Regions from separate parts of the Roseateles rivi genome, predicted to be linked through region 2. Evidence: predicted binding sites of a transcription regulator. Region 2 holds the regulator's gene; each other region holds the start of a gene.

Region 1 (5,782 bases), on a different contig from region 2:
GGACGCTGGCCAGCGATGGCCGCAGCACGCGCGTGAGCGAGCAGGGCGTGAGCGCACAGCAGGCCTTGATGCAGCACTACGCCCGCGCGCACGACAGCGACTGAAGGGCAGCGGCAGCTCAGCGCGCCAAGCGCAGTTCCAGGCGGCCAGACTTGCTCCAGGCCTGCAGCTCTTCGTTCAAGAGGTACTGTGAGCGCGGGTTGGCCTGCGCCCAGTCCGGGGGCAGGCGCAGGCTGACGCTGCGACCGCGGCGCGTCAGCCCCAATGTCTTGGGGTCTATGGGCTGGCGCGCATGGCATTTGATGACGGCCAGGCGCAGCGCCAGGAGCTGCCACATCAGCGCCTCGTCTGCCAGGGCTTCTTCGAGCTTGCGCAGGCCACCGCGCTGCCCCAGGGCCAGGCTGCCCAGGCGGCGCAGCTGGTTTTGCGAGAAGCCCGGCGCGTCCACATGGGCCAGCAAATAGGCGCTGTGGCGGTGGTGGTCGTGGTGCGAGACCATCATGCCGATTTCGTGCAGCGCCGCGGCCCAGGCCAGCTCGCGCTGGTGCTCGCGCGTGGCACGCGGGGCCAGCAGTGTGTGCAGCGACAGGGCCAGCTCCTGCACGCGCTGAGCCTGCGCCAGGTCCACGCCAAAGCGCTGCTGCAGCTCGTGCACGGAGTGGTCGCGCCGGTCTTGGCCGGCCAAGTTCTGTTGCGCGACCAGGCGCTCGGCCAAGTCAAAGATGACGCCCTGGCGCAAAGCCCCCTTGGCCGGAGCCAGTTGCTCAATGCCAAAGTGCGTCAACAGCGTGTAGAGAATGCACAGTCCCCCGCCCACCACGGGGCGGCGGTCGTCCTTGAGGCCGGGCAGGTTCAGCGCGCTCATATGCCCCGCAGCCAGGCATTGCTCGATGCACCAGCGCAAGGCGCTCAGGGTGATGGTGCCGTCGGTGATGCCGCAGCCCTGCAGCAGCTGCGCCACCGCACCCACCGTGCCCGAGGAGCCCAGGGCCTGCACCCACTTCACGCCATGACGCCCTTTGCCAAAGGTCTGAATGGCTTCTTCCAGCTCCGCACCGGCGGCCACTTGCGCGGCGCGAAAGGCCTCGGCGCTGTAAACGCCGTCGGCGAAGTAGCGCATGGACAGGCTGACGCTGCCGATTTGGAAAGACTCGGCACTCAGCGCCTGTTCGCCCCGGCCCAAAATCATTTCGGTGGAGCGCCCGCCGATGTCGATCACCAGCCGGGGTTCCTCGCTGGGCTGCAGGCGCGACACGCCCACATAGATGAGCCGCGCTTCCTCGCGGCCTGAGATGACTTCGATGGGGTGGCCCAGCTCTTGGCGCGCGCGGGCCAAGAAGTCGTCGCGGTTGCGCGCCTCGCGCAGGGTTTGGGTGGCCACGGCGCGCAGCTGCACGCCCGGCCACTGGGCCAGCAGTCGGGCGAACTGGCGCAGGCACTGCAGGCCACGCTGGGCGGCTTCTTCGGTGAGCATTTGCTGTTCGTCCAAGCCCGCGCCCAAGCGCACGGTTTCTTTCCAGTAGCCCAAGCGCCGGTAGCTGCCGCGCACCAGCTGCGCGATTTCCAGCCTGAAGCTGTTGGAACCCATGTCAATGGCGGCAAGCGTTTGGGGCGTGGCAGGCGATCTCATGGCGCCGCATTGTCTGTGCAATTGGCGCTGCCACCGCACGTTGCCATGGGGGTGCGGGACTTTTGCGCAAAGGCAGCGGCTGAGTCTGAGAGAATCGCCCACCTCCTGTTTCCACCGTGCCCCGTGCACACAACCCAAGTGGTCAGCCTGTCGCCAACCCTGAATCCATGACCCTGACCTATATCCTGCTGGCCACCTTGGTGGGTGGCATTGCTTCCGTGGTGATTGCTGCCAGCCTGACGCACGCGGTGCTCAGCCGTGTGGTCAAGCACCTGGTGAGCCTCTCGGCCGGGGTGCTGCTGTCAACGGCCTTGCTGCATGTTTTGCCTGAGGCCTTCGAGTCCGGCGTGGACGCGCACAAGCTGTTTCTGACCCTGTTGGCGGGTTTGTTGTTTTTCTTCCTGCTGGAAAAAGCCGAGCTCTACCGGCACAACCACCACCACGAGGGTGATGGGCACCACCACCACCACCATTTCGACCGCGAGCAAGCTGGGCGCGGAGGTTTGTCTGTGCTGGTGGGCGATGGCATTCACAACTTCTGCGATGGCTTCATCATCGCCGCCGCCTTTTTGGCGGACCACCACCTGGGCTGGGTGACGGCCATGGCCATCATTGCCCACGAAATCCCTCAGGAAGTGGGCGACTACATCGTGCTGCTCAACGCGGGCTTTTCGCGCGCCAAGGCGCTGCTGTTCAATGCCTTGTCGGGCTTTGCTGCCGTGTTGGGTGGCTTGGCCGGCTACTTTCTGGCCGGGCACTGGGAAGGCATCTTTCCCTACCTGCTCGTGGTGGCGGCCAGCAGCTTTGTCTATGTGTCGGTGGCGGATTTGATTCCGCAACTGCAGCGCCGCCTGCCCTGGCGCGAAACCGCGGCCCAGCTGCTGTGGCTGGGCACGGGGGTGACGCTGGTGCTGTTGCTGGTGGGCGGCCCGCACGCGGGGCACGCCCACTGAGCCTGGGTTTAACGCACCACCAGCACCGGGATGGTGCAGTGGGTGAGTACCTTCTGGGTTTCGCTGCCCAGCAGCAGGGCCTGAAAGCCGCGCCGACCGTGTGAGGCCATGACCACCAAGTCAGCGCCCACGGTCTTGCTGTGGTCGATGATGGCTTCCCAGGCATGCAGCGCTTCGATGGTGTGCGCTTCAACAGGCACGCCCGCAGTCTGTGCGGCCTGGACCACGGCGCTCAGCCGGGTTTGGGCGATGCGCTCTTGTGCGTCGTAAAACTCCTGCGGCGGCGTGGGCTGCATCTCCGTCACGGCGCTGTAGGGAAAGGGCTCTTTGACGCTGATGGCGTAGAGCGTGGCGCCTTGCAGCCGGGCCAGCTCAACAGCGGTTTGAATGGCCTTGGCGGTGATGTCTGAGCCGTCGGTGGGAACGAGAATGCGCTTGTACATAGAGGCCTCCGTGTGAGGGGTTGCAGCGTTGGTGCTTGCGGGCAGTGTGCGGTCGGCCGACCGACTACAACTTGATCGAACTCAAGTCTGCCAGCGCGCCATTCGCGCTGCGTCGCTCATCGCTAGGGCAGAGTGCCCGGGAGGCTCTGCTGGGCTCAGCTGCGTGCAACGGGGCGGCTGGGGTCGCTACACCATTCGCTCCACGAGCCCGGGTACAGCGGCCCTGCGGGCAGCCCGGCGTGGGCCATGGCCAGCAGGTTGTGGCAGGCGCTCACGCCCGAGCCGCACTGGTGGACCACAGCGGCGGGGTCGCGCTGCCCCAGCACGGCGCTGAAGCGCTGGCGCAGCTCAGCCGGGCTGAGAAAGTGGCCGTCTGCGCCGAGGTTGTGTTGGTAGAAGTGGTTGAGTGCGCCTGGGATGTGGCCTGCTTGCGGGTCCAGGGGCTCGACCTGGCCTGAAAAGCGCTCGGGCGCGCGCGCGTCCAGCAGGGTTTGTGTGTCCAGGGTCGCCAGCAGTTCTGTCGCGCTGAGGGTGGCCTGCAGCGAGGCTGAAGCCTCAAAGTCACCTGTCTGGGGTTGGGGTTCTTGGCCCGCTTGTACCGTGCCGCCCGCGGCCACCCAGGCCTCAAAGCCGCCGTCCAGCACCTGCACAGGGGCATGGCCCAGCCAGCGTGCCAGCCACCACAGCCGCGCGGCAAACAGGCCGCCCTGGCGGTCGTAAGCCACCAGGCGCTGCTGCCTATGCAGGCCCAGGCCGCGCAGGCATTGGGTGAGCTGGTGCGGGTCGGGCAAGGGGTGGCGCCCGGCAAAGCGGCCTTGCGCGTCGGTCTTGGGGCCAGAGAGGTCCGCCTCCAAATGCAGGTAGTGCGCGCCGGGAATGTGGGCTTGCGCGTACTGCAGCGCACCGGCCTGCGGGTCGGTGAGGGCGAAGCTGCAGTCCACCAGCACTGGGGCCTGGGGCTGCGCCAGCAGGGCATGCAGTTCGGCAGCGCTGATCAGGGGTGGCGTGCTCATGGGTCAGGAGTCCTTGGGGGCGGTCATGTCTGGGGGTGGCTTGGGGCCTGCCGCACGCGTGCGCAGCAGTGTGGCGCTGAACCCGGCAGCCACGATGAGGAGCATACCGAGCAGGGACATCCAGGGCAGGCGCTCATCAAAAATCAACACCCCCCACAGCACCGAAAACACAATGCCCAGGTAGTTGAGTGTGGCGTTGGTGAGGGCTTTGCCCACGGCGTAGGCGCGTGTCATGAGCAGCTGTGCCGCCGTGGCCAAGAGGCCCACGGCCAGCAGCAAGGCCGCACCGCGCAGGGAGTGGCCGTGCCAGCCTCCGGCTTCGGGCAGCGTGCTGGTGAGCAGCGCACCCGCCACTGCGCCGCCCACGCTGAAGAAGAAGACCACGCGCAGCTCGGGCTCGCCCGCGCGGCCCAGTGCGCCGACCTGCAAATACGCCAGAGCCGACAGCACGCCCGATGTCAGCCCCGCCAGCGCGTGCCAGATTTGCTCGGGTGCCAGCGTGGGGCGCAGCAGCAGGCCCACGCCTACAAAGCCCACGAGTACGGCGGCGACCAGACGACCATCCAGGCGCGCGGCACCGAGCAAGACGCTGCCGCCCAGCAGAAACGCCGCCATCCACACCGAGGACATGTAGTTGAAGGTCATGGCCGTGGCCAGGGGCAGCTCGGCAATGGCGTAAAACCACAGACACAGAGCGCTCACCCCGCTGATGCTACGCCACAGGTGCATGCCAGGCACGGCGGTGCGCAGGCTCAGGCCCTGGCGCAGGCACAGCAGCGCCGTCAGCACGGCACCGATCAAACCGCGGTACATCACGATTTCGGCTGCGCTGTAATGCGCCGCAGCCAATTTCACGCACACCCCCATGCTGGCAAACAGCGCACTGGCCAGCACCATCATCCAAGACGCAGACATGGCGGGCATTGTGGCCCAGCCACCAAGCACAACGCCCCCGATGTGGGGGCGTTGTCAGTGGGTGCTTGGGCTTCTGCAGTGAGGCTTCAGAGGCCGAGTTTGTCGCGGTACCACTCGTGGAAGTGCTGCATGCCGTCTTCCATGGGGCTTTGGTAGGGGCCCACTTCGTTGTCGCCGCGCAGCATCAGGGCTTTGCGCCCGGCGTCCATGCGCTCGGCGATTTCGTCGTCCTCGATGCAGGTCTCCATATAGGCGGCTTGCTGGGCATCGACGAATTCGCGCTCAAACGCGACGATTTCCTCGGGGTAGTAGAACTCCACCAGGTTCAGCGTCTTGTCCACGCCGCGCGGGAAGAGGGTGGAGACCACCAGCACGTTCGGATACCACTCCACCATGATGTTGGGGTAGTAGGTCAGCCAAATCGCACCCTGGGTGGGGCTTTGGCCCTGGCCGTACTTCAGCACCTGCTCGTGCCAGAGCTTGTAGACATCCGACCCCGGCTTGGCCAGCGCCTTGTTGATGCCCACGGTCTGCACCGAGTACTCGCGCCCGAACTCCCAGGTCAGGTCGTCGCAGGTCACAAAGCTGCCCAAACCCGGGTGGAAGGGGCCGACGTGGTAGTCCTCCAGATAGACCTCGATAAAGGTCTTCCAGTTGTAGTTGCACTCGTGCAGCTGCACCTTGTCGAGCTGGTAGCCCGCAAAGTCCAGCGCGGCACGCGGGCCAACCTTGGCCAGATCCGTTGCAATGTCCCGCCCGTTGTCTTCAAACACCAGGCCATTCCACTCACGCACGGGGTAGCGCTTGAGGTTCAGGCAGGGGTCGTGG
Region 2 (5,782 bases):
GCCGCGCTGGTGGATGGGCTTGTTCGTGTTGACGGTGCTGTTTGCCGCCATCTATCTGGCCTTGTACCCGGGCCTGGGTAGCTACCAAGGCTCTTTGGGCTGGAGCAGTGCTTCTCAGTACCAAGCTGAAAAGGCCAAGGCAGAGAAGGCCATTGCCGAGGTCTATGCGCAGTACACATCCATGCCTGTGCAGGAACTGGCCAAGGACTCCAAGGCGATGGGTATTGGCGAGCGTCTGTTCGCCAACAACTGCGCCTCGTGCCATGGTTCCGACGCCCGCGGCTCCAAGAGCTTTCCCAACCTGACCGACAAAGATTGGCTCTGGGGTGGTGAGCACGAGAACATCATGCAAACCATCACCCAAGGTCGGCAAGGCGTGATGCCGCCTATGGCCGCTGCGGTGGGTAGCGCGCAAGACGTGAAGAACTTGGCCAACTACGTGTTGAGTTTGTCGGGCAGCCCGCACAACTCGATTGCTGCGCAGCTGGGCAAGAGCAAGTTCGCTGCGTGCGCGGCTTGCCACGGCCCCGACGGCAAAGGCAATACGGCCATGGGTGCGCCCAATCTCACGGACAAGGTTTGGCTGCACGGTTGGGGCGAAGAGGCTGTGATCAGCATGATCAACAATGGCAAGACCAACGTCATGCCCGAGCATGGATCACGCCTGAGCCCCGAGCAGGTTCGGGTGCTGGGTGCATACGTTTGGAGTCTCTCTAACAAGTGAGCCAGTCTCGGGCTCTTTTGATCAGTCTGCATTCCCCGTGAATCGTCCTCCCCCATCACCGCTGCCGGGCGCACCCGCGCCCGTGCAGATGGTGTCGCTGTACGCGGCCCAAAAGAAGATTTACCCCAAGTCAGCCGATGGCATTTTTGCCAAGTGGCGCTGGGCCCTGGTGTGGTTGACTCAGCTGCTGTTTTACGGACTGCCTTGGGTGCCGTGGAACGGGCGCCAAGCTGTGTTGTTCGACCTGGGGGCGAGACGCTTTTACATCTTCGACCTGGTCCTGTACCCGCAGGACTTCATCTACCTCACTGGCCTGCTGCTGATTTCAGCCTACGCGCTGTTTCTCTTTACGGCAGTAGCAGGGCGTTTATGGTGTGGCTACGCCTGCCCCCAGACGGTCTACACGGAAATCTTCCTCTGGGTGGAGCGCCGCTTTGAAGGCGACAGGCAGGCACGCATCAAACTCGATGCCGCACCTTGGAGCTGGAACAAAGCCTGGCGTAAAGCGGGCAAGCAGTCGGTATGGATTGCTATTGGCCTGTGGACGGGCTTGACCTTTGTGGGCTACTTCACGCCGCTGCGTGACTTGTGTCAGTCCACGCTCTACACCATTGGTTTGGCTGCCGCTGGCAGCTCCCTGGGGCCCTGGGAGGCCTTCTGGATTCTGTTTTACGGTTTTGCCACCTACGGCAATGCCGGCTACTTGCGCGAGCAAGTCTGCAAATACATGTGCCCCTATGCGCGCTTTCAAGGGGCTATGTTCGATCGCGACACGCTGATCATCACCTACGACGAAAAGCGTGGCGAACCGCGCGGCTCGCGCTCGCGCAAGGCCGATCCGGCGGCCTTGGGGCTGGGTAGCTGCGTGGATTGCACGCTGTGCGTTCAGGTCTGTCCCACGGGCATCGACATTCGCAAGGGCCTGCAATACGAGTGCATCGGCTGTGCGGCTTGCATCGATGTGTGCGACAGCGTCATGGACAAGCTCCAGTACCCCCGAGGACTGATTCGCTACGACACCCAAAACGGCATGGAAAACGGTTGGTCGCGCGCTGAGTTGCTCAAGCGTACGCTGCGGCCCAGGGTGTTGGTGTACAGCGCAGCATTGGTGTTGATCACCATCGGGTTGATGGTCAGCCTCTGGGTGCGCTCGCCCTTCAAGGTCGACGTTGTGCGGGATCGTGCCACGTTGGCTCGGCAGGTGGAAGACGGCTATGTGGAGAACGTCTACCGCTTGCAAGTCATGAATGCGACCGAGCGCAGCCAGTATTGCCGTATTGCGGCGCAAGGTTTGCCCGCGCTGGCGCCAGCGCCTGACCTGGGACTGCTGGAGCTCAAGAGTGCGGAGGCTCGGTGGTTTACGCTGGCGCTGCGCGTGCCTCCGGAAGTGGCTGCGCAACACAGCAGCGGTGCGCACCCCATTGAATTCAATGTCAGCTGCGCAAGCAACACGGCCCAAGAAGGCGTACGCTTGGTGCAAGAAAAGTCCACATTTGTTCTGCCACGTTGAGCGTGGTTTCAGGGGAGATTTCGTATGAGTCAAGAAAACAGTCCGCGCCCCACCGCATGGTGGCGTGAGCGCTGGATGTGGCTGGTGGTCGGTGGGCCCGCCGTCGTGGTGGTGGCTGGCTTTGCGACCTTAGGCTTGGCCATTGTTTACCCCGATCCCGTTGTGCAGGGCACAAGGGTAGGGGCCGATGAGGTGTCGGCTCAGCCCGCCATGAAGGCGCGCAACCACGCAGCCACCGACGCCAGCCGTCCTGGTGCCAGCCAGCCATGAACCAGCACAGGCCACCTGCATCCACTCCGGAAGGTGGCCTCGGGGTAGACGAAGCCTACCCAGCCAGTGCTGTGCCTGAAGACAAGTCGGCTTCCGTTTTGCTTGACGGGGGTACGCGCTTGGGGCGTTATGCCATGTTTACCTTGTGGCCGGCGTTCATGCTGGCTGCCGTCACTACGGGTTTGATCTTCAGCTGGGTGGACCCTGCAAATCTTGACGGCTGGGGCGGTGCCTTGCAGTTCTTGCCGCCAGCGGGCGTCTACAGCATGGCGTTTATGGCCCTGTGGTTGCTGTTTTCGCTGTGCAGTGCCATCACCGTGTTGCTGATGGTGACCCCCGATCCTGTCGAGGGGAGACATTCTCGGGCTTGGCCGCGATAAGTCGCAGGGGCTGTAGCTTTGCCTTCCCGCAATGCGAGCGGGCTTGGGCCGATGTCAGTAGGCCGGCGCGCCGTTGAGCAGGGCCTGGAGCCCGTCTTGGCTAACGATGCGAATCTGACGCTGCTTGACTTCGAGCAGTCCGTCTTCCTGGAATTTGGAGAAAGTACGGCTGACCGTTTCGAGTTTCAGACCAAGATAGCTGCCAATCTCCTCGCGCGTCATGCGCAGCACCAAGCTGGACGCCGAGAAGCCGCGCGCGCGAAGGCGCTGAGTCAAATTCAGCAGGAACGCTGCCAGGCGCTCTTCAGCACGCATTGAACCCAGCAGCAGCATGACGCCGTGATCGCGCACGATCTCGCGGCTCATGATCTTGTGGAATTGGTGCTGTAAATCGGTGAACTCACGCGAGAGCACCTCGAGTTGTCCGTAAGGAATGACGCACACCTGTGAGTCTTCCAGGGCCACGGCGTCACAAGCGTGACGGTCGCTGCTAATGCCGTCGAGCCCCAGCAGTTCGCCAGCCATTTGAAAGCCTGTGACCTGATCGCGGCCGTCCTCGGCCGACACGCAGGTTTTGAAAAAACCTGTGCGCACAGCGTACAGAGACTGGAAGCTGTCGCCGGTGCGAAACAGCGTATCGCCCCGGGCGACGTTGCGGCGGGTGGCCACCAGACGGTCCAGACGCTCAATATCACTGTGGGTCAGCCCCACAGGCAAACACAGTTCACGCAAATTGCAAGACGAACAAGCGACTTTGAAAGCCGTGTTGCTAGAGCCGGGGCAGGAATTCATGGCGTGGATTGTGGTCGGTCAAACAATGACCTGTGACCGAGATACGGAGGGCTTGACTTGCAGTGGATCATGTCAAGAGCATTGCGTCTGCATTGTTTACCTCACCATCCACGGCAAGATTGATGAAGATCAACCGGGAGGAGTCGCGTGTTGGCACAGTTCGCACATGCGTATTCAACATGACAGTGAATTGCCGGCGATTTCACCCGACTTGCTGCGTCGGTTCGATGTCTCGGGGCCCAGGTACACCTCCTATCCTACGGCTGATCGTTTTGTAGAGGCTTTCACCAGTGAGCATTTGATCCAAGCGCTAACCCAGCGTAGTGCTGGCGCAGGCGCGGTGGCACCTCTGTCGCTCTATGTGCACGTGCCGTTCTGCGAGTCGCTGTGCTACTACTGTGCTTGCAACAAGATTATTACCAAGCACCACGAAAAGGGCGAGGAGTACCTGACTGTTTTGGATCAGGAAATGGCCTTGGTGCAGGCCTCGCTGGGGCGCGGTTTGTCGTCGGTGTCGCAGTTGCATCTGGGCGGTGGGTCGCCGACTTTCCTCAGCGATGCGGACCTCACCCGCCTCATGGCCAGCGTGACACGCTACTTCCGCCTTGCACCTGGGGCTGAGATTTCTATCGAAGTCGACCCGCGCACCGTGAGCCACGAGCGCTTGGCGCATCTGCGGCAGCTGGGTTTCAATCGCCTGTCCTTTGGGGTTCAGGATTTCGACCCTGACGTGCAAAAGGCCGTCCACCGTATCCAGCCCTACGAAAGCGTGGCGCAGTTGATGGCTGAGGCCCGGGCTTTGGGCTTTGAGTCAACCAACGTTGACTTGATTTACGGCTTGCCGCGGCAAAGCGCCGAGTCCTTCCAGCGCACGGTCGCTCAGGTTGCTGGTTTGCGCCCGGATCGCATTGCCTTGTATGGCTATGCGCACTTGCCGCAACGCTTCAAATCGCAGCGTCGCATTGCAGACCACGCTTTGCCGTCGGCAGGAGACAAGCTCAGCATGCTGTCGCAGGCATTGAGCGGCTTTTTGGGTCACGGCTACACCTATATCGGCATGGACCACTTTGCGCTGCCGCAAGACCCGCTTGCTGTGGCCAAGAGGCAAGGGCGTTTGCATCGCAACTTCCAGGGTTACAGCACGCAACCGGACTGTGACCTGATTGGTCTGGGCGTTTCCTCCATCTCGCGCGTGGGTGCTGCATACGCGCAAAACGCCAAAACACTGGACGAGTACTACGATGCCGTGCGCCAAGGGCGTTTGCCGGTGCAGCGTGGTTTGGCTTTGTCGCGTGACGATCTGGTGCGCCGTGCCGTGATCATGGCCTTGATGTGTCAAGGTCGTGTGGAGTTTGAATCCATCGAGCTGGGTCACCTCATCAGCATGAACAGCTATTTCCAGACTGAGTTGCAGCAGCTGCAGCAGCTGGAAAAGGACGGCCTGCTGGTGATGGAGCCTGGCGCCATCCAGCTCACGCCCTTGGGCTGGTATTTCGTGCGCGGTGTGGCCATGGTCTTTGATCGATACCTGCAGGCCGACCGCACCCGCGAGCGTTTCTCGCGCATCATCTGAGTCTTCTTGTAGAGCAAAGCATAGCGCCCATGGATTGGAGTTTGTGCATGACGGCGCTGCTGCTGGGCTTGGCGGGCTCGCCGCACTGTTTGGGCATGTGTGGCGCCGCTTGCGCGGCATTGCATCAGGGGCGGTGGCAGCGTGCGCTGGGCTGGCAGGTCGGGCGGCTCTTGAGTTACGCGACAGGCGGTGCGGTTGTGGCCGCTAGCGTCAGCGGGCTCACGCAATGGGCCAGTGGTAGCAGCTGGGTGCGCCCTTTGTGGGTGCTTCTGCACATGGCCGCATTGGGACTGGGCTTGTATTTGCTGTGGCGAGGGCGCCAGCCGGCTTGGGTGGAGAACCTTGGTCGAGCTGCACCTCGCACCTACGAGCTGGATGCCAGCCGCCTGGTAGGGGCTGGTGGGGGCGGGGGATCAAACGGCGCTATGGCAGCACCCAAGGTGGTGTTTGCGGGCGTGGCTCGCCCCACTTTGGCGGGCTTGGTATGGCTGGCCTGGCCATGTGGTCTGCTGCAATCGGCCCTGATGGTTGCA
Region 3 (5,782 bases), on a different contig from region 2:
TGGCGCGCCGACAAATCCAGCTCCAAGCGGCCAAAGCGCAGCACCTCATCGGACTGCGCATCTGCCGGTCGCTGCGCGCGGCGCAGCAGCGCCTTGATACGGGCCAGCAGCTCGCGTGGTTCAAAGGGTTTGGCCAGGTAGTCGTCCGCGCCCAGCTCCAGCCCAACGATGCGGTCCAGCGGCTCCCCACGGGCGGAGAGCATCAACACCGGCGTGTGGCGGGTTTTGTCGCTGCTGCGCAGCTCGGCGCAAAACTGCAGGCCATCGCCGTCAGGCAGCATCACGTCCAGCACCAGCAGGTCTGCACTGTGCTCTTGCAAGCGTTGGCGGGCCTGCGAGAGCGAGCCCGCCAGAAGCACGGTGTAACCGGCGGACTGCAAATAGTCGCCAACCATCGCGGCCAGCCGAGCATCATCATCAATCAGCAAAACACGGGTACCCGGCATAAAGCAAATCGCTCCAAGGCATTCACACAGCAGCCCAGCATAGCGCCGAGCCCCCCCCTCATGCCCGCCACTATGGCAAAGCGCCGTCAGCGTGCCGTGTCTTGCAGGTAAAGCTGTGTAAACGTGCTTGAGTGCACCTACTCCTGCAGCGCGCTGCGCAGGGTGTGAACCACCGGGCGCTTGAGCACGCCACGCAGCCCCCACCAACCTGCCAGCTGTGCCAGTGCTGCCCCGGTCAACACACAGCCCAGCACCAGCCAGGGGCGCGGTGTCCATTCAAACTCGAACACCTGCTGCGTCAGCACCCAAGCCAAGCCCTGTGCGCACAGCCCGGCCAGCAAGCCCGCCAGTGCGCCCAAGCCCAGCAGCTCCGCGCGCTGCATGGCGCGCAGCAAGGCGGCCTGAGCGCCCAAGGCGCGCAGCAAGGCGTACTCGCGAGCACGCGCCTCGCGCGAGCTCGTGGCGGCAATCACCAGCACCAGCACACCCAACACCAAGGCCACGCCAAAGAGCAGCTGCACGGCCAGCACGATTTGGTTGAGCACCTGCTGTAGCTGCGAAATCTGCGCCGACACATCCACGATGGTGAGGTTGGGGAACTGCTGCATCAGCTGCCTATCCAGCCCCTTGGGGGAGCGGTAGGCCGCAATAAAGGTCTGCGGCAGCGGCTGTGCAGGGGCTTGCTCGAACATCACAAAGAAGTTGACCCGCATCGAAGCCCAGTCCACCTTGCGAATGCTGGAGATTTGCCCTTGGGTGAGCGCGCCCGCCACATCAAAGCTCAAGGTGTCGCCCAGGTGCAAACCCAGCTGCTGGGCCAAGCCCTGTTCCACACTGAGCTTGGGCAGCGCACCGGCCTCTTGCGGCTGCCCCCAGCGGCCACCCACCACCTGGTTGTTGGCCGGCAGATCAGCCGCGTGGCTGAGATTGAACTCGCGCTCGACCAAGCGCTGAGCCCGGTCCTGGCTGAACTGCTCAGGCTTGACGGCCTTGCCGTTGATGCTGACCAAGCGCCCGCGCAGCATGGGGTAAGCGTCGTGCCGCGCCACGCCGGCCTGCTGCAGTGCGGCCTCGAACGGCTGCAGCTGCTCGGGCTGGATGTTGATGACGAAGCGGTCTGGCGCGTCCACCGGCGTGGCCGCACGCCAGCTGTCAATCAAATCGGTGCGCAGCCACACCAGCAAGGCCAGGGCCAAAAGGCCAAACGACAAGGCGGCCACCTGCGTCACCACCAGGGCTGGGCGTGCGCCGAGCTGGCGCGTGGCCAGCAGCAGCCAGCGCGGGGCGCGCGCCAGCGGCACCGCCACGCGCAGCAGCTTGAGTGCGCCCCAAGCCACCAGCGCAAACACCAGCAGCGCTGCGCCAAAGCCCAGGGCTGCCATCAAACCCACGCGCGGCTCTTTGGCCAGGATCACCAGCACCGCCGTGAACCCGAGCGCACCCGCCAAGCCCGCCAGCACCGCGCCGCTGCGCGGCGTGCCCAGTTCGCGCCGAATCACCCGCAGCGGCGGCACAGCAGCCAGCTGCAGCACCGGCGGCAGGCCAAAACCCACCAGCAGCGCCCCTCCCATGCCCAGCCCCAAGGCCACAGGCCACCAGGAAGCACCCGGCAAGTCTGCCTGCAGCAAGGCGCCAAGCACGGCCACAAAACCCCAATGCAACAACCAACCCAGGCCCACACCCACCAAGCTGGCGGCCAGGCCCAGGCCCAGGAACTCCAAGGCATATGCCCAGGCCAGGCGCCGCTGGGTTTGCCCCAGCACCCGCAGCAGCGCGCAAGCGTCCAGGCGATGCTGCGCAAAACCCCGTGCCGAGAGCGCCACCGCGACCGCCGCCATGAGCGCTGCCAAGAGCGCCACCAGGTTCAAAAAGCTGGCCGCACGGTCCAGCGTCTGACGCATCTCGGGCCGCCCGCTCTCCAGAGATTCCAGTCGCACCCCGCGCCAACCCTGGGTTTTGATCTGCGCTTGCGCTCGCGCCACAAACTGCGCCACATCCGCCGCACGATCGCCCACCACGGCCATGCGGTAGTTCACCCGGCTGGCGGGCTGGATGAGCCCGGTGCTGGCCAGATCGCTGTGCGCCATCATGACGCGCGGCGCAAAGTTCATGAAACCCGCGCCCCGGTCGGGCTCATGCTGCAAAACGCCGGCAATGGCCAGCTCCCGCTCGCCCAGCCACAGCGTCTGCCCCACGCGCAGCTGCAAGCTGTCGAGCACGGCAGCGTCCACCCAGACCTGGCCGGCCGCCGGCGCGACCGCCTGGCGTCCGTCTTGCAGCGTCAGCTTGCCGCGCAGCGGGTAAGCGGTATCAACCGCCTTCACCGCTGCCAGGCGGCTATCGCCCCCAGCAGCGTCGGGCGCACGCACCATGCTGGGAAAGCTGGTGCTGTGCGCGGTACGCAAGCGCAGTTCCTGGGCCAGTTGGCGCAAAGGCTCGGGCGTGGGTTGGTCGGATGTCAGCACGGCATCGCCGCCCAGCAGCTGGGCAGCATCCCGGCTCAACCCGGCTTGCAGACGGTCGGCCAGAAACGCCACGGCGCATACCGCACACACCGCCAAGGCCAGCGCCAGCAGCAGCAGATGCAACTCAGGCGCACGGGCGTCCTGGCGGGCCTGCTGCAGCGCTTGACGCCAAACCGGCATAGGGCGGTGCTGCCTGGGCAGAGGCGGGGTCATAGGCGGCATTGCTCCAAATCAAAGACTAGAGAGAACACTGTAGCGCCCGGCGCCTACCCCGCAGTGAGTGAGTCATTTTTGAGTTCACGCAAAGCCAAAGGCCTGCTTGGAATTAGAATGGGCTCTCTATTTTTGCAGCTTGTCCCATGAAGCCTGATCCTTTCAGCGCAGCGGAGCTCGTCCGGCCCGCCCCCTTGGCTAAAGAAGCCCCCCTGCCCTCGCGCAAGCAGATCCGAGCCTGGCTCGCCCCCGTGTCGGCGCAACGCACGGGCTTGGCCATTGCGCTACTGGTGCTGGATTGGGTCATCTTTGCTGCCCTCATCAGCGCCATCGTGCTGGTCACGCCCTGGTGGGCCAAAGCCCTGCTGGGCTGCGCCGCTGGCTTCGTGATTGGACGCCTGTTCATCATCGGACACGACGCCTGCCATCAGAGCTACACCCCCAACCGCACGCTCAACCGTTGGCTCGGCCGCATCGCCTTCCTGGCGTCGCTCACGCCTTACAGCCTCTGGGAAGTGGGCCACAACGTGGTGCACCACGGCTACACCAACCTCAAGGGCAAAGACTTCGTCTGGCAGCCCTTCTCGCTGGAAGAGTTCCGCGCCCTGCCCAAGTGGCGCCAAACCCTGGAGCGCTTCTACCGCAGCGGCTGGGGCCCGGGCCTGTACTACTTCATCGAGATGTGGTGGCTCAAGATGTTCTTCCCCAGCCGCAAACAAATGCCTTCGCGCCGCCCCATCTTCCTGGCTGACAGCCTGCTGTCGCTGGCGGCTGGCGTGGTCTGGGTGGGCGCGCTGGTCTGGGCCGCACAGGCCACCGGCCAATCTGCCTGGGCGCTGGTGGGCTGGGCCTTCGTGCTGCCCTTCGTGTTCTGGAACTTCATGATCGGCTTCGTGGTGTACGCCCACCACACGCATACCGCCGTGATCTGGCACGAAGACAAAACCGCCTGGGCCGCCGCTGACCCATTCGTCTCGACCACGGTGCACCTGCAATTCCCCATGGGCATTGGCAGCCTGGTTCACAACATCATGGAGCACACCGCCCACCATGTGGACATGAGCGTGCCCCTCTACAGCCTCAAGAAGGCTCAGTCCATTCTTGAAGAAGCCCTGCCCGGCCGCATCGTGATCCAGAACTTCTCCTGGAGCTGGTACTTCGACACCGCACGCCGCTGCAAGCTCTACGACATCGCTGCGCAACAGTGGACCGACTTCGAAGGCCGCCCCACAGGCCAAACCACCCACGGCCGCGTGGCCTGATCCGGATACAATAGCGGACTGTTTCCTGCGGGCGTCGTTCAATGGCAGGACCTGAGCTTCCCAAGCTCAAGACGTGGGTTCGATTCCCATCGCCCGCTCCACAAGAGCTGCACTAGCGGCTCGGCACAAAATTCAAAGCCTGGACTCCTCACGGATCCAGGCTTTTTTCTTGGCCGCCCCCCCGCCCCTCAATCCGCCAGGAACAATGCCTGAGCGTCGCTGAGGAAATCGAAGCCGCGGGGGGTGGTTTGCAGCCAGTCAGCACGGGCTTGCAGCAGGCCGGCCTCTTGGCCGCGTTGCAGGCCTTGGGCGATGGCGGAGATGGGCAGGCCGGTGCGTTCCATGAAGAGGCTCAGTGGTACGCCTTCGCGCAGGCGCAGCACGTTGAGCATGAACTCGAAGGGCAGTTCCTGGCGTGAGACTTCATGCTCATTCGAGACCGCTTGGCCCTGGGCGGCGTGGCTCATGTAGCTGGCGGGTTCGCGCCAGCGCACTTGGCGCAGGATGCGGTGCGCGAAGCTGAGTTTGCTGTGCGCACCTGCGCCTATGCCCAGGTAGTCGCCAAACTGCCAGTAGTTTTGGTTGTGCTGGCAGCGCTGCCCGGCGCGGGCAAAGGCGCTGACTTCGTAGCGTTCCATGCCCTGAGCCGCTGTGCGTTGCCCGATGAGGTCCAGCATGTCGCTGGCCAAGTCGGGGTCGGGCAGACCGGGCGGCGGGTTGATGGCAAAGCGCGTGTTGGGCTCCACCGTGAGGTGGTAGACGGAGAGGTGCGGCGGCTTGAAGCTCAGGGCTTCGTCCAGATCGCGCGCCAGCGCGGTCAGGTCCTGGCCCGGCAGCGCGTACATGAGGTCGATGTTGAAGTGGGTGAAGGCCGTGGCGGCCTCAGCCAGTGCGGCGCGGGCTTGCTGTGCGCTGTGCACGCGCCCGAGCTGCTTGAGCGCGGCGTCGTCAAAGCTCTGCACACCCACCGACAGGCGCGTCACGCCTGCGTCGGCAAAGCCCGCAAAGCGTTCGGTCTCAAAGGTGCCAGGGTTGGCTTCCAGGGTGATTTCACAGCCGGGCTCCAGCGGCAAGCGGGCGCGGATGTCGGAAATCAGCTGCGCAATCTGCGCGGGCGAAAACAGGCTGGGTGTGCCACCGCCAATGAAGATGGACACCACCGGGCGCCCCCACACCAGCGGCAGCGCCTGCTCCAGGTCGGCGCGCAGCGCTGCCAAGTAGCTCTGCGCTGTGCTGTCGCTGAGCGTGGCACCGTCGCGCCACTCGTGGGAGTTGAAGTCGCAGTACGGGCACTTGCGCAGGCACCAAGGCAGGTGCACGTACAAAGACAGCGGCGGCAGCGCCGCCAGCTGCAAGGTGCCCGGGCGCATGAGCTGCACCAGGCGCTCCGACGAGG
Region 4 (5,782 bases), on a different contig from region 2:
TGATTCCACCGGGCGAGCACGAGCCACTCAACGACCCGCAAGAAATCACCGAGCGCTACGAGCGCCTGGTGCAGCTCATCATCGACGCCGGAGCCTGCGCCATGCAGCCCACCACGGTGGTGGACATGAGCGCTGAGGAGCCCGTGGTGCTGCGCACCGGCGGGGGCGATCTGGAACGCCTGGGCTTGTCGGCAGACTGACAGCCTTCAGCGCTGCTGCTGGGCCAGCGCCTGCAGGCGCGGCAAGTCCAGGCCCAGCACCACCTGCTCATGCAGCACAAAAGTCGGCGTGCCGCGCGCGCCCAGCGCCTGATAGCGCGCCAGGCAGGCCTTGTCGCGCTCGATATAGCACTCGGTAAAAGGAATGCGCTCTTGCGTGAACCACGTGCGTGCGCGGTCGCAATAGGTGCATGTGGTGCTGGAGATCATCTGCAGCTGCCCGGGGCTCAGCAGCTGACGCAGAGCCTCAGCGTGGCGGTCCTGCTGCGACCAGCGCGCCCATTGCGACAAGCCCAGCACCACCCCCAACACCAAGGCCAGTGAACCCAGACCGCGCCAGCGCGACAAAAAGCTGCTCATCATGGGCGCCATGCTAGCGCCCCGGCCCGATTCAGTCGGGGATGCGGTAGTTGGCGCCGCTCATGAGGTCAATGCCGCAGTCCAGTTCGCGCGCCCAGTCGATGAACTGGCGCACCGCCGCACCCGCCATGGGCGAGCCGTGCTGGGGCACGATCATGTCAATGTCCAGCTGCGACACCATCTGCGCCCACAGCCGCATGACTTTGTTGGAGACCATGTAGCGGCGGTGAAAGCCCTCCATGCGCCCCACATGCGCGCGGTCCAGCTCCGTCACCACCTGGCTGGCCTGCAGCCCACTGCCCAGCGATGCCCCCAAGTCGCCCGAGAACAAGATGCGGCTGACCGGGTCGTAGAACTGGAAATTGCCCTCGGCATGCAGAAAGTGCGCAGGCAGCGCCCACAGTTCGAAACGGTCGTCGCCCTCGCCCAAGCTCAGCCGCGCACCCGCATCGGCAATGCCCTTCACACGGCCCACGGTTTTGCCGGGCTTGCAGAAGTGCGGAATGAAGCGCTCCCACACGCGCGAGATGTAGACCGGCGCACTGGTGGCCGTCATCCAGCGGTCCAGCGAGGCAATGATGTCGGGGTCGGCGTGGGAGGCCAAGATGCCCGCCAGCTTGTGCGGCGGGAAGTAGCGGTTCATCCCCAGGTACAAGTCGTTGTAGGCGAGATTGCCACCGGGGTCGAGGATGGCGCCGGTCTTGCCATTGACCAGCAGGAATTGGTTAGCTTGAACGCCCTCTTCGTCGCACGACACTTCCGAGAACATCAGACAGCGGTGCGAGCCGCGTTCAAACAACACCGTAGACATGCATCCCCCCAGCAGTTGGCAGCCGCTGCCTGGGGCAGCGGTCAAGCCGAGCACTCTAGGGGGCAGCGCGCTGAGCGAACTTGAGCGGCGTCAATTCCCGCTCGCTCAGCGGCGCACAGCTCACACCGCTGCGGTGATGACGATCTCCACCTTCCAGCCCGGGTTGGCGAGCGCGGCCTGCACGGTGGCGCGCGGCGGCGTGTGGCCGGGAGTGACCCAGGCATCCCAGGCCAGGTTCATGCCCGAGATCTCGCTGATGTCGGCGATATAGATCTGGGCGCGCAAGATCTTGCTCTTGTCGCTGCCCGCGCGCGCCAGCAGCGCGTCAATCATGTCCAGCACCTCTTGGGTCTGGCCGGTGATGTCTTTGCTGCAGTCGTTGGGCACCTGGCCTGCCAGGTAGACCACACCCTGGTGCACGGCCATGTCAGACAGGCGCGGGCCCACGTCGAAGCGTTCAATCGAGCTCATTTGCGAGAAGCCTTAGGTTTGGAGGAATGTTTGGCGTCGGCGGCGCTGGCGGCCTTGGCCTTGCTGCCGAGCTTGCTCTCGGTGCCGGCCAGCAGCTTTTTGATGTTGGACTCATGGCGCCAGATCAGCAGCAGGCTCATCAAGCCCACAGCCAGCACGCTGGGGCTGCCGCCCCAAACCAGCATCTGGAAAAAGGGGGCAAACAGCGCAGCACACAGCGCCGCCAGCGAGGAGTAGCGCGTGACATAGGCCACCGCCAGCCAGCACGCCAGTGTGGCGCCACCCAGCAGCGGATTGAGCGCCAGCAGCACCCCGGCCGCCGTGGCCACACCCTTGCCGCCTTGAAAGCGAAAGAACACCGGCCAGAGGTGGCCCACAAAAGCTGCCAGGCCCACCAGCGCGGCGCTGTCTTCGCCCAGGCCCAGGCGCTCGCCCCAGAAGTGCACGGCCAGCACGGGCAGCACGCCTTTGAGCGCATCGAACAGCAGGGTCAGCACGGCGGCTTTTTTATTGCCTGAGCGCAGCACATTGGTGGCCCCCGGGTTGCCCGAGCCATAGCTGCGCGGGTCGGACAAGCCCATGACGCGGCTGATGATGACGGCAAAGGACAGCGAGCCCAACAAATAGGCCGCCAAGGCGGCCAGCAACGGATAGAGGATGTCTTGCATGGGGCGCTATTCTGCACCGCCCACGCGCGCGGCCGGCCCTTGCGCGCAGCGCACCGCACGGGCCTGCAGCAGGGTTTGCAGCAGGCCCGGCTCCAGACTCACCAAATAACCGCGGCGCCCGCCGTTGATGTAGATGCGCGGCAGCGCCAGCACCGACTCCTGCACAAAAATGGGCAGCGGCTTGCGCAGCCCAAAGGGCGAGGTGCCCCCCACCTGGTAGCCGCTGTGGCGCTGCGCCACCTCAGGCGCGCAGGGCTCGACTTTCTTGCACGGAATTTGTCGCGCCAGCTCTTTGACGCTGACGGTGCAGTCCCCGTGCATCAGCACCACCAGGGGATGGGCATGCTCGTCTTGCATCACCAAGGTCTTGACGACGTGGTGCTCGTCCACGCCCAGCTGCCGGGCCGACTCGGTGGTGCCGCCATGCTCCACATAGTCGTAAGGGTGCTCGCCAAAAGCCACGCCGTGGCGGCGCAAAAACTGCGTGGCCGGCGTCTCGCTGACATGGGCTGATTTCTTGCTCATGGCGCCATTGTCCTCAAGCGCCAAGACGGGCGGACTGCGGCTTGCCCCAAGGCCGCAGGCCAAGGTTCTGGGCTACCTTCTTTCGGGGGGGCGGTGCTTGGCCCGCGCCATATGGGCCTATGCTGCGCCTACAGCGACCCAGCCCTGCGCGCCCCCTGAATGAACCTGCCGGACACTTCTACCCTGCCCCCGCGCCGCGCCAAACCCCAGCGAATTTTTGCCCTTTTGGCGGTGCTGGCTGGCCATGGATTGCTGGGCTGGATGGCGAGCCGCGCAGTGCTGAACACTCCGACCAAACCTCCAGACTCGGCCCAGTTCATCACCCTACGCTTGCTGCCTGAACGCACACAGCCCACCCCCACAGCAGCGCCCGCAGCGCAACCCCCGGCCGCCCGCGCTGTGCTGCAGCGGCCCCAGCGAGAACGCGACAGCCGCACACCGAGCGCCTCACCAGAGCCCACAACACCCAGCCCCGCGCCGCCGAGCCCCTCAAGCGCTGTGGCTGAGGCCGCCCTACCCAGCGAGGTCCCGGCTTCGGCCCCTCGTTACGGCAGCCTGCTGCAAAGCGCGGGCACACGCCATGCGCTGGGCCAGGCGGGCAAGGCACCGCTGCTGGCCGAGCGTGCTGACACCGCCACCCAAACCCCGCAGCGCCCCGATGCCAGCACCCGGCTGGGGCAAAACATTCAAAAAGCCGGTCACGGCGATTGCCTCAAGGGTGAGTTTGCCGGGGCTGGCGCCGGCCTGCTCAGCCTTCCCTTACTCGTTTACGCCCAAGCCACAGGCCAATGCGCACGATGAAACACTCCCTGAATCTCCTCACCGCCAGCTTGCTGATTTGCGGCGCCACCACCTGGCCGCCCCTGGCGGCACAAGCCCAAGCCACCCAGCCCCAAGCTGCGGCGGCCCCAGTGGCCGCTTCCGCCAGCCAGGACGCCGACCTGCCGCGCGTGGACTTGCAGCTCAAACGCGAAAACAGCGTGTCCATGGCCTTTGAAAAGTTCAACACCCTGCTGTGGACGCTGCAAAACCATGGTGAAGGCTTGTTTGCACTGACCATGAAAATCCAGAGCAAGGACAACACCCCCTTGCCCGACCCGCTCAAGTTGGCTCTGATCAGTGACGATCGTTACCTGCCCTTGGCCATCAATGCCCGCCACCGCTTTACGGTGCCCGCCGTGGCGCCAGAGCAAGCCAAGGGCTTGGAGCTGGTGGCCAATCTACCCAAAGGCAGCGCGATGTTTAACGGCTTCGTCACACTGACCACGCCCCCTGATCAGCTGGACCTGGCCACCGTGCGGCGCATCGTGCGCCTGGGGCAGAAGCTGCGCGGTGACCTTATTCCCTGGTATGTGCGTTGGATGATGCCCGAGCTGCGCGGCATCACCATCTGTTCCCCGTCCACCGACATGGCTCTGGAATGGCCCGAGCAAGGCCGCACGCTGCGCCTAGCACTCACACCCGACCCCAAGCGCCGCGACCCGGACCCCGAGGCCGATGGCTCCAAGCGCAGCTGCACCCAGCTCACCGGCCAGGAGCAGTGGCCTGACACCGCGCGCCTGGTGGCGGCACGCGGCACGCAAATCCACCCCTCATTCGCGGAGTAAGGCCGCTGCACAGAGCGCCCGCGCGTTGGCGCAAGCCCCATAAACTGTGCGGATGCTTCTGTATCACAACCCCCGCTGCTCCAAGTCTCGCGAGGCGCTGGCCCTGCTGCAGGAGCTGGGCCACGCGCCGGAGATCGTCGACTACCTCTCGCACCCTCCCACGCTGTCGCAGCTGCGCCAGCTCTGCAGCCTGCTGGGCGGCGGTGCGCGCGCCTTGCTGCGCGACGGCGAAACGCTTTACGGCGAGCTGCAGTTGCAGCGCCCTGAACTCAGCGACGAAGCCCTGCTGCAGGCCCTGGCCCAACACCCGCAGCTGCTGCAGCGGCCCATCGTCGTGCAAGGGCAGCGCGCCCTCATTGCCCGCCCGCCCGAGCTGCTGCGCCCCTGGCTGGACGCAGCCGCGCCGCAATCGTGAGCCTCTACACCCCCACCCGGACAGCGCGCAGCAGCTTTGTGACGCTGCGCGGGCTGCGCCAACACCTGCTGCAGTGGGGCCCACCGCCCGGCCCTGAAACACCCCTGCTGGTGCTGTTGCATGGCTGGATGGACGTGGCCGCCTCCTTCCAGTTTTTGGTCGACGCCATGGCCCAGGACCGCGCCGTGGTGGCCCTGGACTGGCGCGGCTTTGGCCACAGCGACGGCACCCCGGCCGACGGCTACTGGTTCCCCGACTACCTGGGCGACCTCGACGCCTTGCTCGACCTCCTCAGCCCCCAAGCGAGCGTGGACCTGCTGGGCCACAGCATGGGCGGCAATGTGGTGATGAGCTACGCCGGCGTGCGCCCGCGCCGGGTGCGCCGGCTCATCAACCTGGAAGGCTTTGGACTGCCCGACACCCAGCCCGAGCAAGCCCCCGGCCGCCTGGCAATGTGGCTGGACGAGCTGCGCCAACGCCCCGAGCTGCGCCACTACCCCAGTGCGGACGCGGTGGCGCTGCGCCTGCGCAAAAACAACCCACGCCTCAGCCCCGACAAAGCCCAGTGGCTGGCCCGTCAGTGGGCGCGGGAACTGCCCGACGGCCAGTGGCAGCTGCTGGCTGACCCGCTGCACAAACGCAGCCACCCCATGCTCTATCGCAGCGCCGAAATCCTGGCGGGCTGGCGCCTCATCCAGGCCCCCACG

Evidence for each region. The regulator FNR, encoded in region 2, switches genes on or off when oxygen is low (the NO sensors DNR and NnrR bind a similar motif). The targets are predictions, from matches to a motif close to TTGATNNNNATCAA.
Region 1: ACG0Z6_RS12535 (universal stress protein) is a predicted target of FNR. The motif match lies at 3,098-3,111, and genes of this name have one in related genera.
Region 3: ACG0Z6_RS07400 (fatty acid desaturase) is a predicted target of FNR. The motif match lies at 3,133-3,146, and genes of this name have one in related genera.
Region 4: ACG0Z6_RS03310 (oxygen-binding di-iron domain-containing protein) is a predicted target of FNR. The motif match lies at 1,470-1,483, and genes of this name have one in related genera.

Annotation. Positions count from the first base shown of each region.
Region 1 covers NZ_JBIGHZ010000004.1:510,452-516,233, forward strand. Annotated here, with positions in the region: gene ppk1 (polyphosphate kinase 1) at 1-104, shown strand, start outside; gene ACG0Z6_RS12525 (Ppx/GppA phosphatase family protein) at 119-1,630, opposite strand; gene ACG0Z6_RS12530 (ZIP family metal transporter) at 1,798-2,583, shown strand; gene ACG0Z6_RS12535 (universal stress protein) at 2,592-3,026, opposite strand; gene ACG0Z6_RS12540 (sulfurtransferase) at 3,182-4,039, opposite strand; gene ACG0Z6_RS12545 (DMT family transporter) at 4,043-4,954, opposite strand; gene ACG0Z6_RS12550 (aromatic ring-hydroxylating oxygenase subunit alpha) at 5,041-5,782, opposite strand, start outside.
Region 2 covers NZ_JBIGHZ010000005.1:433,942-439,723, reverse strand. Annotated here, with positions in the region: gene ccoP (cytochrome-c oxidase, cbb3-type subunit III) at 1-724, shown strand, start outside; gene ccoG (cytochrome c oxidase accessory protein CcoG) at 813-2,234, shown strand; gene ACG0Z6_RS14620 (hypothetical protein) at 2,259-2,504, shown strand; gene ACG0Z6_RS14615 (hypothetical protein) at 2,576-2,884, shown strand; gene fnr (fumarate/nitrate reduction transcriptional regulator Fnr) at 2,939-3,676, opposite strand; gene hemN (oxygen-independent coproporphyrinogen III oxidase) at 3,867-5,249, shown strand; gene ACG0Z6_RS14600 (sulfite exporter TauE/SafE family protein) at 5,279-5,782, shown strand, end outside.
Region 3 covers NZ_JBIGHZ010000003.1:15,868-21,649, forward strand. Annotated here, with positions in the region: gene ACG0Z6_RS07390 (response regulator) at 1-446, opposite strand, end outside; gene ACG0Z6_RS07395 (ABC transporter permease) at 584-3,091, opposite strand; gene ACG0Z6_RS07400 (fatty acid desaturase) at 3,271-4,386, shown strand; tRNA gene ACG0Z6_RS07405 (tRNA-Gly) at 4,414-4,487, shown strand; gene hemW (radical SAM family heme chaperone HemW) at 4,575-5,782, opposite strand, start outside.
Region 4 covers NZ_JBIGHZ010000001.1:731,451-737,232, reverse strand. Annotated here, with positions in the region: gene ACG0Z6_RS03320 (L-threonylcarbamoyladenylate synthase) at 1-200, shown strand, start outside; gene ACG0Z6_RS03315 (glutaredoxin family protein) at 207-578, opposite strand; gene ACG0Z6_RS03310 (oxygen-binding di-iron domain-containing protein) at 610-1,389, opposite strand; gene ACG0Z6_RS03305 (RidA family protein) at 1,510-1,860, opposite strand; gene plsY (glycerol-3-phosphate 1-O-acyltransferase PlsY) at 1,857-2,528, opposite strand; gene ACG0Z6_RS03295 (aminoacyl-tRNA deacylase) at 2,535-3,053, opposite strand; gene ACG0Z6_RS03290 (hypothetical protein) at 3,213-3,854, shown strand; gene ACG0Z6_RS03285 (hypothetical protein) at 3,851-4,660, shown strand; gene arsC (arsenate reductase (glutaredoxin)) at 4,713-5,075, shown strand; gene ACG0Z6_RS03275 (alpha/beta fold hydrolase) at 5,072-5,782, shown strand, end outside.